2 regions of the Paenibacillus andongensis genome follow, and region 2 is predicted to be linked to the other one. Evidence: predicted binding sites of a transcription regulator. Region 2 holds the regulator's gene; the other holds the start of a gene.
The links. The regulator Rex, encoded in region 2, represses fermentation and respiration genes when NADH is low (regulators of the CRP and FNR family bind a similar motif). The targets are predictions, from matches to a motif close to TTGTGAAATATTTCACAA.
Positions count from the first base shown of each region.

Region 1: the regulator Rex is predicted to act here: its motif matches at 4,577-4,594, upstream of NYR53_RS12540 (helical membrane plugin domain-containing protein).

Region 1 is NZ_CP104467.1:2,871,771-2,878,184, forward strand. It holds gene NYR53_RS12525 (UbiD family decarboxylase) at 1-1,433, shown strand, start outside; gene NYR53_RS34440 (hypothetical protein) at 1,459-1,542, shown strand; gene NYR53_RS12530 (group I truncated hemoglobin) at 1,715-2,080, shown strand; gene NYR53_RS12535 (NAD(P)/FAD-dependent oxidoreductase) at 2,859-4,040, opposite strand; gene NYR53_RS12540 (helical membrane plugin domain-containing protein) at 4,062-4,493, opposite strand; gene NYR53_RS12545 (metal-sensitive transcriptional regulator) at 4,974-5,306, shown strand; gene copZ (copper chaperone CopZ) at 5,324-5,527, shown strand; gene NYR53_RS12555 (heavy metal translocating P-type ATPase) at 5,622-6,414, shown strand, end outside.
Region 2 is NZ_CP104467.1:4,535,572-4,541,985, reverse strand. It holds gene dinG (ATP-dependent DNA helicase DinG) at 1-2,782, shown strand, start outside; gene NYR53_RS20605 (redox-sensing transcriptional repressor Rex) at 2,785-3,405, shown strand; gene NYR53_RS20600 (inorganic phosphate transporter) at 3,447-4,448, opposite strand; gene NYR53_RS20595 (DUF47 domain-containing protein) at 4,513-5,139, opposite strand; gene NYR53_RS20590 (amidohydrolase) at 5,386-6,414, shown strand, end outside.

The sequences.
Region 1 (6,414 bases), 1.7 Mb from region 2:
TGATTAAGCACTGGCCAATGGATGGAGGGGCTTTCGTCACGCTGCCGCAAGTTTATACCGAAGACCCCGATAATCCTGGGATTATGAACGCGAACTTGGGGATGTACCGGATACAACTGACTGGTAATGACTATGCGACGAATAAGGAAATCGGCCTGCATTACCAAATTCACCGCGGCATTGGCGTTCACCAGCATAAAGCGAACCGTAAGGGAGAACCGCTTAAAGTAAGCATCTTTGTTGGCGGACCACCAGCCCATTCCCTGTCGGCCATCATGCCGCTCCCGGAAGGTTTAAGCGAGCTGACATTCGCAGGTCTGCTTGCAGGCCGCCGCTTCCGATACGGTTATTCGGATGGATTTTGCATCAGTCACGACGCCGACTTCGTCATTACGGGAGAGATTCATCCCGGCGAGACGAAAGCTGAAGGACCCTTCGGTGACCATCTCGGCTACTACAGCTTGGTCCATCCGTTTCCATTGATGCGCGTCAAAAAGGTGTATGCAAAGCAGAACGCGATCTGGCCGTTTACTGTCGTCGGCAGGCCCCCCCAGGAGGACACTGCGTTTGGGGCGCTCATTCACGAATTAACCGGCGATGCTGTAAAACAGGAGGTGCCGGGTGTGAAGGAGGTTCACGCCGTCGATGTCGCGGGCGTTCACCCACTGTTGTTCGCGATCGGCACCGAACGCTACACCCCTTACACCAAGGTGCAGCAGCCGTCCGAACTGCTTACGATTGCGAACCGGATTCTCGGGACGGGACAACTCAGTCTTGCTAAATATTTGTTTATCACGGCTGAAGAAAGACAGCCGCTCAGCACATATCAGGAAGCGGAATTTCTAGCGTACGTACTAGAGCGGATCGACCTCAGGCGCGATCTTCATTTCCAAACAAACACGACAATCGATACGTTGGATTATTCTGGTAGTGGTCTAAACCAGGGAAGCAAAGTCGTATTCGCTGCCTGCGGAGACAAGAAGCGTGAGCTATGTAACAACTTGCCAGAGCAGCTTCGGGGACTGCGGGATTACGGCAACCCGTTGCTCGTTCTGCCGGGCGTCGTCGCACTGGAGGGACCGTCATTCAGTAATTACGCGGATGCCAATCAGCAACTTCGCGAACTAACGGAAGCGATAGGCGCGCGCGGGCCAATGCCGGAATGCCCGCTGATTGTACTTTGTGACGACAGTTCCTTTGTCGGCGCGTCGTTAGCCAACTTCCTGTGGATTACCTTTACCCGGAGCAATCCGTCCCATGATATTTACGGGGTGAATGACGGGTTCGTGTTCAAGCATTGGGGTTGCGACAACGTCATTATCGACGCTCGGACGAAACCACATCACGCCCCACCGCTTGTCTCCGATCCGGCGATTGAAAAGAGAATCAACCGGCTGTTTGCCACCGGTGGCAGCTTGAATGGCGTGCTGTAACGAAGCAAAGCGAACGCAGTGAGAGATTGCGAAAGAGCTGGGGATTTCGCGGAGTAATGTTTCAAGGATAGAAAAAACAACCACACAAGCCTGCTTAGATAATGAATAGACGACCCCCTCATCCCAAAAAATGGCATGAAGGTCGTTTTTTTATTTCGTGCCTCTTATGTAAAGAAAATAAACCGTGATATTTATTAATGCAGTCAGCCATTGAAGTGGATAAAATGATTATCTTGTGTAAAATATATCCATGATCAAAATTTGTCAAGGGAGTTGTAAATATGCAAACCAAAGAAACGCTATATGATAAATTAGGTGGGGAAGAGGTAATCTCCAAAGTGGTCGATTACTTTTACACGCTAGTTTTAGCAGATAAGACGGTTGAAAAGTTTTTCCTTGACACGGACATGGAGAAACAACGAAAGCATCAGACCAAGTTTATTAGTTTCGCATTAGGTGGTCCTAACCAATATTCAGGATCATCGATGGCTAAAGCACATGAGGGTATGAATATTCAACCAGAACATTTTTCTGCCATTGTTAAGCATCTTCATGATGCGCTCGCTCATTTTCAAGTTAGTGAATCTGATATCTCAGAAGCCTTAAGTCATGTTGCGCCATTAAAAGATGATATTCTGTATAAATGAAAAATAGGGAACAGGTGCTAAATGTCCTGTTCCTTTTTGCTGGGAAGCAAAAAGGAAAAAACAAAAGAAGAAGCCACAGTTTCCGCAAGTAACTGCCTTCTGTCAGAGGATGAACAACCTGCATTTTATACACGATAATGCAGACAATAGATAGAATTATAGGGGATGACCTGCAAAAGTTACATCTAAACCGATCGTTTTATTCACTGTTGGCGATTTTCGAGCAAATGAGATGCAGGTTTTACAGGTAAGCACCTTGAAAACGGCAAATTATTTAAAATAAGATGTACTTTTTGCAGGTCCGGGCTGGACCGAAAAGATACAACTTGATGTTGCATGGGATTTTGATCGGATGGATTCAGGAGATGCCACAGGTCCCTCAGAGTCAGCTGAGGTTTCACACCAATGGAAAATTTTTGATAAAACCTATTTTGAGATATAAACAATTATATGTTTGGGGTTTTGGGCTAAGCGAAGATTACACCTTCTATGATTTTTAGCTTGATATTGTAAAAAGGTCTAAAATGTTGTACGTTCTGCAACTTCAACGAACTAAATGGCCATTTGGCACATGAATTGTTGCAGTATTTACATCATTGGTAATCGCTGCAGCCTATTTGCCTTAACCCCGTTGTGATGAGGCACACGGAATGAATCAAAGCCTTCCTTTTAAGGCTCCAATCATATCGGTACACTAAGGGGCTGAGCGGATAAAATGTGAACAAAAGATGTCCCACTTAGCCATAAGAGGCAGTGGGACATCTTTTGTTTTGGTATCTTAATAGGCTAAAGCGAATAGACCATGAATGTGGGACAGATAGCGAACGTTGCTCGCTTCTTTCATAAGCGAAGCCGGTAAGCCTTTTAGCTTCGTGTTATTTCCGCCGATAGTGCCTATGCCGTCTTTACGGCCCAAGCTGCCGAGTGTTCCGGAGAATACCGGTATGAACTTATCCATGACGCCGCCTTTGAGCTGAACGGACAGGTTGTAACCGACGGTTTCACCCATCTGCCAAGCAAGCTGAGCAGTAGGAGGGTAAGGTCTTTCACTGCCTTCAGGGAATACAACCGCGCAATCGCCTGCAAGGAAGATATCGGAGTGGGATGTGGATTGCAGCGTCGGTGTCACGGTAGCACGGCCACGATCTTCAGCGATTCCGCAGCTTGCAACAACGTGGTTGCCTTTGACGCCGCCAGTCCAAATAATCGTGTTCGACTCGATGGTTTGACCGCTTTTAAGCGATACCGAATTTTTCGTTGCTTCTGTAATCGCGACACCTGTCAGGAAAGTAACGCCGCGTTTCTCAAGGCTCGTTACCGCGCGCTCAATCAGTACTGGAGGGAATACCGGAAGGATGGCTGGGCCCGCTTCAACGCAATAGATCGAAATATCGCTAAAATCGATGCCTTTGCTGCGGCAAACTTCAGGCAGCTTATCAGCGAATTCGCCAACAAGCTCAACGCCTGTTAAACCGCCGCCGCCAACTACGATGTTTGCATCTGCTTTATTGCCGGTAGCCTTATAAGCGTCTAGACGAGCTTCAACATGTTCGCGAATACGGTTAGCATCAGCTGCAGATTTGAGAATAAGACTGTTCTCTTCCAGACCTGGAATGCCGAAGTAATTAGTTTCGCTACCTAACGCAACGACCAGCGCATCGTACGTATGTAAGGCGCCGCTGCTTGTAAGGACTTGCTTCTCATTTGGCTTAATTTCCTTAATGGTGTCGACAACGATATTCACAGCTTTGTCGCCTAGCAGTTTTTGAAGCGGAAGCGCAACAGCTTGTTCTTTGATAGTACCACCAGCCAAACGATGCAATTCCGTAATAATTTGGTGTGTTGGAAAGCGGTTGATGATCGTAATATTGGCTTCTGCAGCCGTCAAATGTTTACGTGCTGTCAATGCGGTTAGTAGACCGCCGTAACCGCCACCAAGAATAAGTATTTGTTTAGCCATCGTTATCATCCCTTGTCCGTATTAATTTTTGCGCTCAGAGAGTACGTTCAAGAATGCTTGAGCAAAACGAAGTGTCTTCTGCACTTCAGGATCTTTCAGCATTTTTAGCATCCCGAAAAGACCGATGGTTGTTCCTGCCTCAGCCTGTGAGCGTTCGCCAGCCTCAATCGCTGCCGATGCAATGTCTTTTGCCTTTTCTTGCACAGGTTTGACGAATTCCCCAATACCTTGGGCAAAATCGTTGATCAGAACTTTGTCTGTGGCAATGCTTTGCGCGAAATCGTAGGCTTTGGTTAAGACAGTCACCATTTCAGCTAATTTAGGCAGGTTATCGACCAATACAGTCAGAGATTGCTGCACCTCAGGCTTCAATAATTGGTCAAGTACGTCTAACGTTTTTGGTTCCGCAGCAAGCGTTGCTGCTACTTCTTGAACAGCAGATGTCTGTGACATATGAAAAATCCTCCTTTGCGTTGAAAAAAATCGGGTACTGTCACAATGTGTACGAAACGGTAACTTCGTTTTCGAAAAAATGATTGTAACATTTTTCACATAACAAAATATCAATCAACATCGACACAATTGGATTAAACCGTATTTAAATATTTTACACCTTTTTGCGATAAATATTAAAATGAAAATATTTCAATTTCGTGAACATGATAGGTCCGGCATACTTTTTTGTAAATAAGGAAGAGTAGTGAGAAAGCTTTCTATTTCATTAATCGCCGTAATAGCAACATTTGCAGTGGATAAGTCTAAACAAAACCAAAATGAAGGCGATCAATATACAATGAAAATGAAGATATAACGAACTTAAAAATTTACCGCGCGCATTCTGTTTCTTTCTAAAAAAAAATTGAAAATAATTGAAATATCACTTGATATAGGGTATGGGGGTATGGTATATTCTGAATGTGAGGAGGAAATGCAATGGAACAACATGATAACCAAGAAATAAATGAGAACAGTTGTCATTCGGGCAGTGATCGAAAAAGTCATCATTCTGATAAAACAAAAAACAATTTGATTTCTAGGCTTAATCGCATCGAAGGACAAATTCGCGGTGTGAAAGGTCTTATTGAGAAGGATACGTATTGCGACGATGTGTTAAATCAAATTGCCGCGGTTCAATCCGCTTTAAACGGGGTTGGGAAACTGCTTCTCGAACATCATCTAAACAGCTGTGTGATCGAACGCATTCAAGAAGGCGATAATGAGGTTATTAAAGAACTCATGGTTACCATGAATAAATTAATGAAATAATAAGGGAGAGATTTGATATGCAAACAGTTACACTTAAAGTTGAAGGTATGTCCTGCGGGCATTGCGTGAATTCCGTTGAGGGCGCAGTCAAGAAACTTGGTGCTTCCGGCAAAGTTGATTTGAGTGGTGGCTCCGTTACTGTAGATTTCGATGAGTCTAAAGTTTCTTTGGACGCTATTAAAGAAGCGATTGAAGAACAAGGTTATGACGTTGCGAAATAAAGATAATGAGCCGCTTCATGCGGCTCCATGTAACACTTATTTTTTTTTAAAAAAATATACCCCTTGGGGGTATTTAGAGGCTGGAGGGACTGCAATGGCAAAACCATTAGAGCAGCAACAAGCGAGTCTGCAAATTGCGGGAATGACTTGTGCGGCATGCGCGAACCGAATAGAAAAAGGCTTGAAGAAATTAGAAGGTGTTGCAGAAGCTAACGTGAATTTTGCACTTGAGAAAGCTTCAGTAACGTATAATCCGAATCAAATCAGTGTATCGGCCATGGAAGAGAAAATACTGGATCTGGGTTACAGCACGGTAAAGGAAACAGTCGATTTTAATATCGTTGGTATGACCTGCGCCGCGTGCTCGACTCGTATTGAGAAAGGGTTAAATAAAATGCCAGGTGTTAGCAAAGCTACTGTTAACCTTGCATTAGAAACTGCTCATGTTGAGTTTAGCGCAGCCGAAGTTTCGATAAGCGATATGGTTAACAAAGTTGATCAACTCGGATATAAAGCCATACGTAAAGAGGAAGTGGCTGCTAAAGGCGATTATAAGCAAAAGGAGATACGGCACAAGAAAATACAGCTAGCTGTATCGGCAATTCTTTCGCTGCCGCTTCTGTGGGCCATGGTGAGTCACTTTACTTTTACATCGTGGATTTACCTGCCAGAGTTCTTGATGAATCCTTGGGTACAGCTTGTTCTTGCCACACCGGTACAATTCATTATTGGTAGTCAGTTTTACGTGGGAGCATATAAAGCACTTCGCAATAAAAGCGCCAATATGGATGTGCTTGTTTCCCTTGGAACATCAGCTGCGTACTTCTATAGTTTATACCTAACACTGCAATGGGCAGCTTCTGCTGATGCTCATCACCATGCGCCCG
Region 2 (6,414 bases):
CATTATAGATCAATTTCAAATTACTCACAGGTATACTTCTCTGGTTAAACCAGTGATAAGTATACCTTCTTCGATTACAACCCTTACAGGGATTACGGAAGATATGGTTGCGGATGCTCCCCCGCTTGACCAAGTCATGGCGGATATGTTTCCGCTATTGTTTGATTGTGTACTTGTGGCGCATCACGCGGCTTTTGATTTATCCTTTTTGCAAAAAGGATTAACGAAAACAGGATACCCGCACTTCACAGGACGTGTGCTGGATACAATGGATTTGCTGCGCATCCTATTTCCATCTATTTCGAGTCTTCAGCTCAGCATGGTAGCCAGTTTGTTTGGTATTGATCATGAAAGGCCACACCAAGCGGATAGTGATGCGGAAGTCACGGCGGCCATTTGGATTATTTGTTTGGAGCGTTTGCTGGGGTTGCCGCTTCTTACTGTTCAACGCTTGCAGCATATTTTTGAAAATGGTAACAGCGATTTGGGTTGGTTCCTTGACGAAATATGCTTATACAAAGAGTCTATTACCAGTGTTGATATGGATACGAATCGGTATTTCCGGCAATTTACACTTAATGTCACCGATTGGGGCGAAGAGGATGATACGCGTAAAGACTCTGATGCGGATGATTTAGGTGCATCTTTTACCGAGTTCCATCAAGGTTTGAAAACAGCTTTAAGAGAAAAATTCGAGATCTTCGAAGATCGTGAATCCCAAGAGCAAATGATTCGGGAAGTTGAGAAGTCGCTAAGGGCTGATCAGCATTTGATGATTGAAGCGGGGACAGGAACAGGGAAGTCGCTTGGGTATTTGATACCATCCATTTATTATGGCATCAAGTATGAGAAGAAAGTGATCGTCTCTACACACACGATTAACTTGCAAGAACAGCTCCGAGAGAGGGACATTCCACTCTTGAAGGAGATTTTCCCTATCCCATTCAAAGCTGCTGTGCTTAAAGGCAGAAGTCATTACTTATGCTTGCGCAAATTCGAAACAAAGCTAACTACACGTGATTACGAGAATGGCAAGGAAGATCCGATTACGGCAGCGCAAATGGTTGTATGGCTTAGTGAGACGGAGCATGGAGATGAAGAAGAGCTGCATTTTGGAAACAAGGGTGCGCAGTTCTGGTATTCGGTTGCAAGTGACACAGATTCTTGTTTGAATCGCATGTGTCCTTGGTACAAAAAATGCTTCTATCACCGCGCTCGGAATGATGCCAATACGGCCGATGTGATCATCACGAACCATTCCCTCCTCTTCACGGATATGAAGGCTGAGAACCGCCTTCTACCTTCTTACAAGCACCTTGTCATCGATGAGGCACATCACTTTGAAGAAGTGGCCAGTAAGCATCTTGGCATTGAGCTGCATTCTTCCGCATTTTATCATTCGCTACTATGGCTATATAAAGATAATCGCAGTGGCCAATTGCCGATGCTGCGGTTTCGATTGCAGAAATCGGATGAGCAGCCTGAACGCACCGCCGCTTGGAGTCAAACCATTGACGGGCTTTTCCCAAAAATCGTGAAAATCAAAGAGGATTGGGACCGGCTCAGCGAAGCGCTCTATGAGTTGTTATCTTCTAGAAGCGATCCTGCGCAATCGGAAAACTCACAATATGTACTCCGGATGAAGCCCGAAACGCTTCCACCTGAGTGGCGAGAGCTTCTGATTATGGAAGACAATATTTATTTGAATGCGAATGATTTACTCCGAACGCTTGATAAATTATTAAATGAAGTGAAGGACATGCAGGAAGTTTTCGGGGTCCAAGGTTTAGTCACTGACTTGAATGGTACGGTAAAGGAACTGTACAATCACCGAGATGCCCTGCACTTTTTTATGAAAATGGCCGATGAGGGTTATGTGTATTGGATGGAAGCGGGCACGTATGCCAAATCCAAATCACTGCAGCTTGTATCGGTACCTACGGATGTAAGTGGACTGCTACAGCAGCATTTCTTTGAGACCAAAGACAGTATTATCCTGACATCCGCGACTTTGTCTGTTAATAAATCATTTCAATATTCTGCGGATCAATTAGGGTTAGTCATCCCTGAGGATGAAGAATCGGGCAAGTTGAAAACCGTTCAATTGCCATCTCCATTCAATTACAGAGAGCAAGCTCTCGTCGTCATTCCTCGGGACTTTCCGACGATCAAAGGTGCCGGTGATCCTGTTTTTATCAACGCACTTATTGAGTCGCTTAGTGAAGTTGCGCGAATTACCAAAGGTCGTATGTTGATTCTGTGCACTTCGAATCGCATGCTGAAGCAAATTTATGCTGGCATGAAGGATCTCTTGAAGCCGCATGGGATTACGGTGCTCGGGCAAGGGGTAGACAGCGGCAATCGGAGTAAACTGACCCGGATGTTCCAAGATAACAAAATGTGCGTCCTACTGGGCACCAGCTCGTTCTGGGAAGGTGTCGACATTCCAGGAGATGCGTTAAGCTGTCTTGCTATTATACGATTACCGTTTCAACCGCCTAATCATCCTCTTGTTGAGGCCAAGTGTGAAAATATTAAGAAGCGCAACGAGAATCCATTTATGAAATTTTCTGTGCCTCAGGCTGTCATTCGATTTAAGCAGGGCTTTGGCCGACTGGTCAGACGTGCATCCGATAAAGGCATCGTAATCATCTATGATACTCGTGTCATTGATACGTATTATGGCAAGCACTTCCTTTATTCATTGCCTGGTCCGAAGATTGAGCATATGACGACCGAGCAAATGTTACCTAGGATTGAAGAGTGGATGGGGGAGGCGTAGCGTTGAAAACACAAAAAATATCGGAAGCAGTCGTCAGGAGACTGCCCATTTATTTACGCTTTCTGAATGAACTTGCAATGAAAAATATCTCGACGGTATCTTCGCAGGATTTGGGTCAAAAGCTTGATCTGAATCCGGCACAGATTCGCAAGGATTTGGCTTATTTCGGGGAATTCGGCAAAAAGGGAATCGGCTACGACATTGCTTACTTGATTGAGAAGATTAGACAGATTCTGAAATTAGATCGCCATATTCAAGTTGCTCTTGTTGGAGCGGGTAATCTAGGCCGCGCTTTATGCAATTATAATACTTATTTACGGAATGATATGAAAATTGTCGCTGTGTTCGATGCAATGCCAAGCAAAGCAGGAGAATCGATCAACAATCTAGTCGTTCAACCGATGCATGAGATGAAGAAAGTTTTATCTGAATTAGGCGTCCGCATCGGCATCATTACGGTCCCTGCGAATGAAGCTCAAAATGTAGCTAATCAATTCGTAGACTGCGGGATTGAAGCCATATTGAATTTTGCTCCGGTCATTATTAAAGTTCCTCCGGAAGTGCGTGTGCATCATGCGGATTTTACAACCGAGTTGCAAAGTTTAGCTTATTATTTGGATTAGAAAAAGGCACGACCCAATTCGCATGGGTCGTGCCTTTATTTTTAGAAAATGAGTCTGAACAAAACGAAGTAAATCGAGAATGCGAGAGCGATGCTGATTGGAATCGTAATAACCCAAGTAATCAACATGCGTCCAACAGTGCCCCATTGAACTTCATGGAAGCGCATGACACTGCCTGTTCCGATAATCGCAGAGGAAATAACATGCGTCGTTGATAATGGTTTACCCAAATGCGTAGAGAATTGAATAACGAGTGATGACGTTAAATCCGAGGCAAAGCCATTGATCGGCTCGATTTTAACAATCTTACCGGAAACGGTTTTAATAATTCGCCATCCACCGATGGATGTTCCAAGTCCCATGGCCAAAGCGGCAGCAATTTTCACCCAAATAGGTACTTCCAGGTCGGTTTGAACACCGGCTGCGACTAAACCAAATACGATAATACCCATTGCTTTCTGTGCATCGTTTCCACCGTGGGAGTATGAAAGTAATCCCGCGGATAAAATTTGCAAGGTACGGAATACGCGATTAAGCTTTGATCTTGATGTATTCCCAGACCATATAATGATGTACTTGATCAAGATCATGATTAGGTAACCTAGGGCGAAAGCAATAATAGGCGATAAAACCAAAATGATAATAATTTGAGTAAAACCACTCCAATTCACTGCATGGACCCCAGCGCCAGCGATAACAGCTCCAGCAAGAGAACCAAGCAGCGTATGAGAAGATGATGAAGGAATCGCCAGATACCAAGTTAATAAGTTCCAGATGATGGCCGCTAGTAAGGCCGCGATGACGATTTCAACGCCGTTTTCAATTTTGGCTGGGTTCGCAATGCTTCCTCCAACGGTTTTGGCAACCTTTGAGGAAACCATAGCTCCGACAAAGTTGAGTGTGGCGGCCATGGCGATGGCTACACGCGGACTTAAAGCACGTGTGGAAATGGATGTTGCAATCGCATTAGCTGTATCGTGAAATCCATTAATGAAATCAAAAAGTAAGGCAAGCACAACGATAACGATTAAATAAGTTAACATGATTTCCTCCTAAGAGTTTTCCATTGGGAAAACTTTCTTCGTACACATAGAACACGAAGGTGCTTTATGAATAACGAAGTACAACACTATCAAGGATATTGGCTACATCTTCACAAGCATCTGTTGTTTCTTCTAAACGCTCATAGATTTCTTTTAATTTAAAATCTTCATACGGGTCTTTACGTGTGATGAAAATTTGGCGAATCCCTTCGCGCATCAAACGGTCTCCGTCATTTTCGAGGGAATTAATAGCAACCGTATGCTCAGGAATTTGCATGTATTTTTTCTTCGCCAGAAGCTTGAACGCATCCAGCATATGTTGGCAAGAGTCTACAATGACAGCCGAAAACTCTTTCATATAAGAATCTGTATGGGATACAGCTAGATAATCGAAACGAGCAATGGTTGCTTCAATACCATCCGTAACATCATCCACTTTGGAGGCTAGAATCATAATATCTTCACGATCAATCGGTGTAATAAAGACTTTGTTCAAACCTTTAAAAATTTCGTGAGTTATGGAATCGCCTGCATGCTCTAAATCATGAATCGCTTTAACATATTCAATAGGCGGTTTATCCCCCATCATGGCTGTGCGAAATAGTTGAGCTGTTTGCAATGCGTTTTCTGCAGCACGGATGAGAAGTTGCAAGAAATCGACTTCGTTCTTTTTCGTGAATAACGTTGTCATATAATCCTCCTATATTTTGCTATATGTACTAGTTTTTGATCGAATATTTAAGATAAACAGACCAAATGACAGTAAAAACTCACGAAGTTAAAAATATCATAACAATTGTATGGAAAGCAACGAAAATTCCGTGAAATTTTACAATTTCTTAACATGGTGAAGCTTCCTTGATTTTACAAGCCCGAAGATGTAAAGTTTATAAAGCAGTGTTTGTTAATAGAATGAGCATAGAGAGGGATTTTTAGTATGAAAAAAACATTAATTATGAACGGTATTTTTATCTCAAATAATGAAGCAAAATCGTCTATCAAGGGCTGTATGGTCGTAGAGGGCAGCCTGATTACATACATCGGTGAGGAAATACCTGAACCTCGAGAAAATTATGACGAAGTGATTGACGGCACGAACAAGCTTTATATGCCTGGTCTTGTGAATACGCATGGACATGCAGCGATGTCGCTTTTACGCGGATACGGAGACGATCTCGCTCTCCAAATTTGGTTAGAAGAGAAAATGTGGCCGATGGAAGCCAAATTCACCTCTCAAGATGTGAAGTGGGGGACGCTTTTAACTATTCTGGAAATGGTTAAAGGTGGTACGACGACTTTCGTAGATATGTATGACCATATGAACGAAGTTGCTAAGGCTGTTGAAGAGTCAGGTATGCGCGGTGTTCTGACCCGAGGCATTATTGGTCTTTGTCCACCAGAAGTACAAGACGCTAAATTAAAAGAGGCTACCGAGTTTGCTAAGAACTGGCATGGCGGTGCGAATGGAAGAATCACGACGATGATGTCTCCACATGCGCCTTATACATGTCCACCGGACTATATCGAGCGGATTGTTCAAGTGGCCCATGATTTGAACCTGCCCATCCATACTCACATGTCGGAGACCCATCGTGAAGTTCAAGGAAATGTGGAACAATACGGTTTGAGACCCGTCGCACATCTAGAAAAGCATGGTGTGTTCAGCAGACCAACTCTCATCGCGCATGGTGTTCATCTCACTGATGAAGAAATCAGTATCCTTAAGCAATATGATGTACGTATTTCCCACAACCCAGGAAGCAATTTGAAGCTTGCTAGCGGTGTTGCCCGAGTTCCTGAGCTTCTTCGTGCAGGCGTGAAGGTTTCGCTTGGAACAGACGGAGCAGCTTCCAATAATAACTTGGACATGTTCGAAGAAATGAGACTTGCCGCGCTGATTCATAAAGGTGTTTCCGGCGATCCTCTTGCTGTACCTGCTGCAGAAGCACTGCTTTTGGGAACAAAA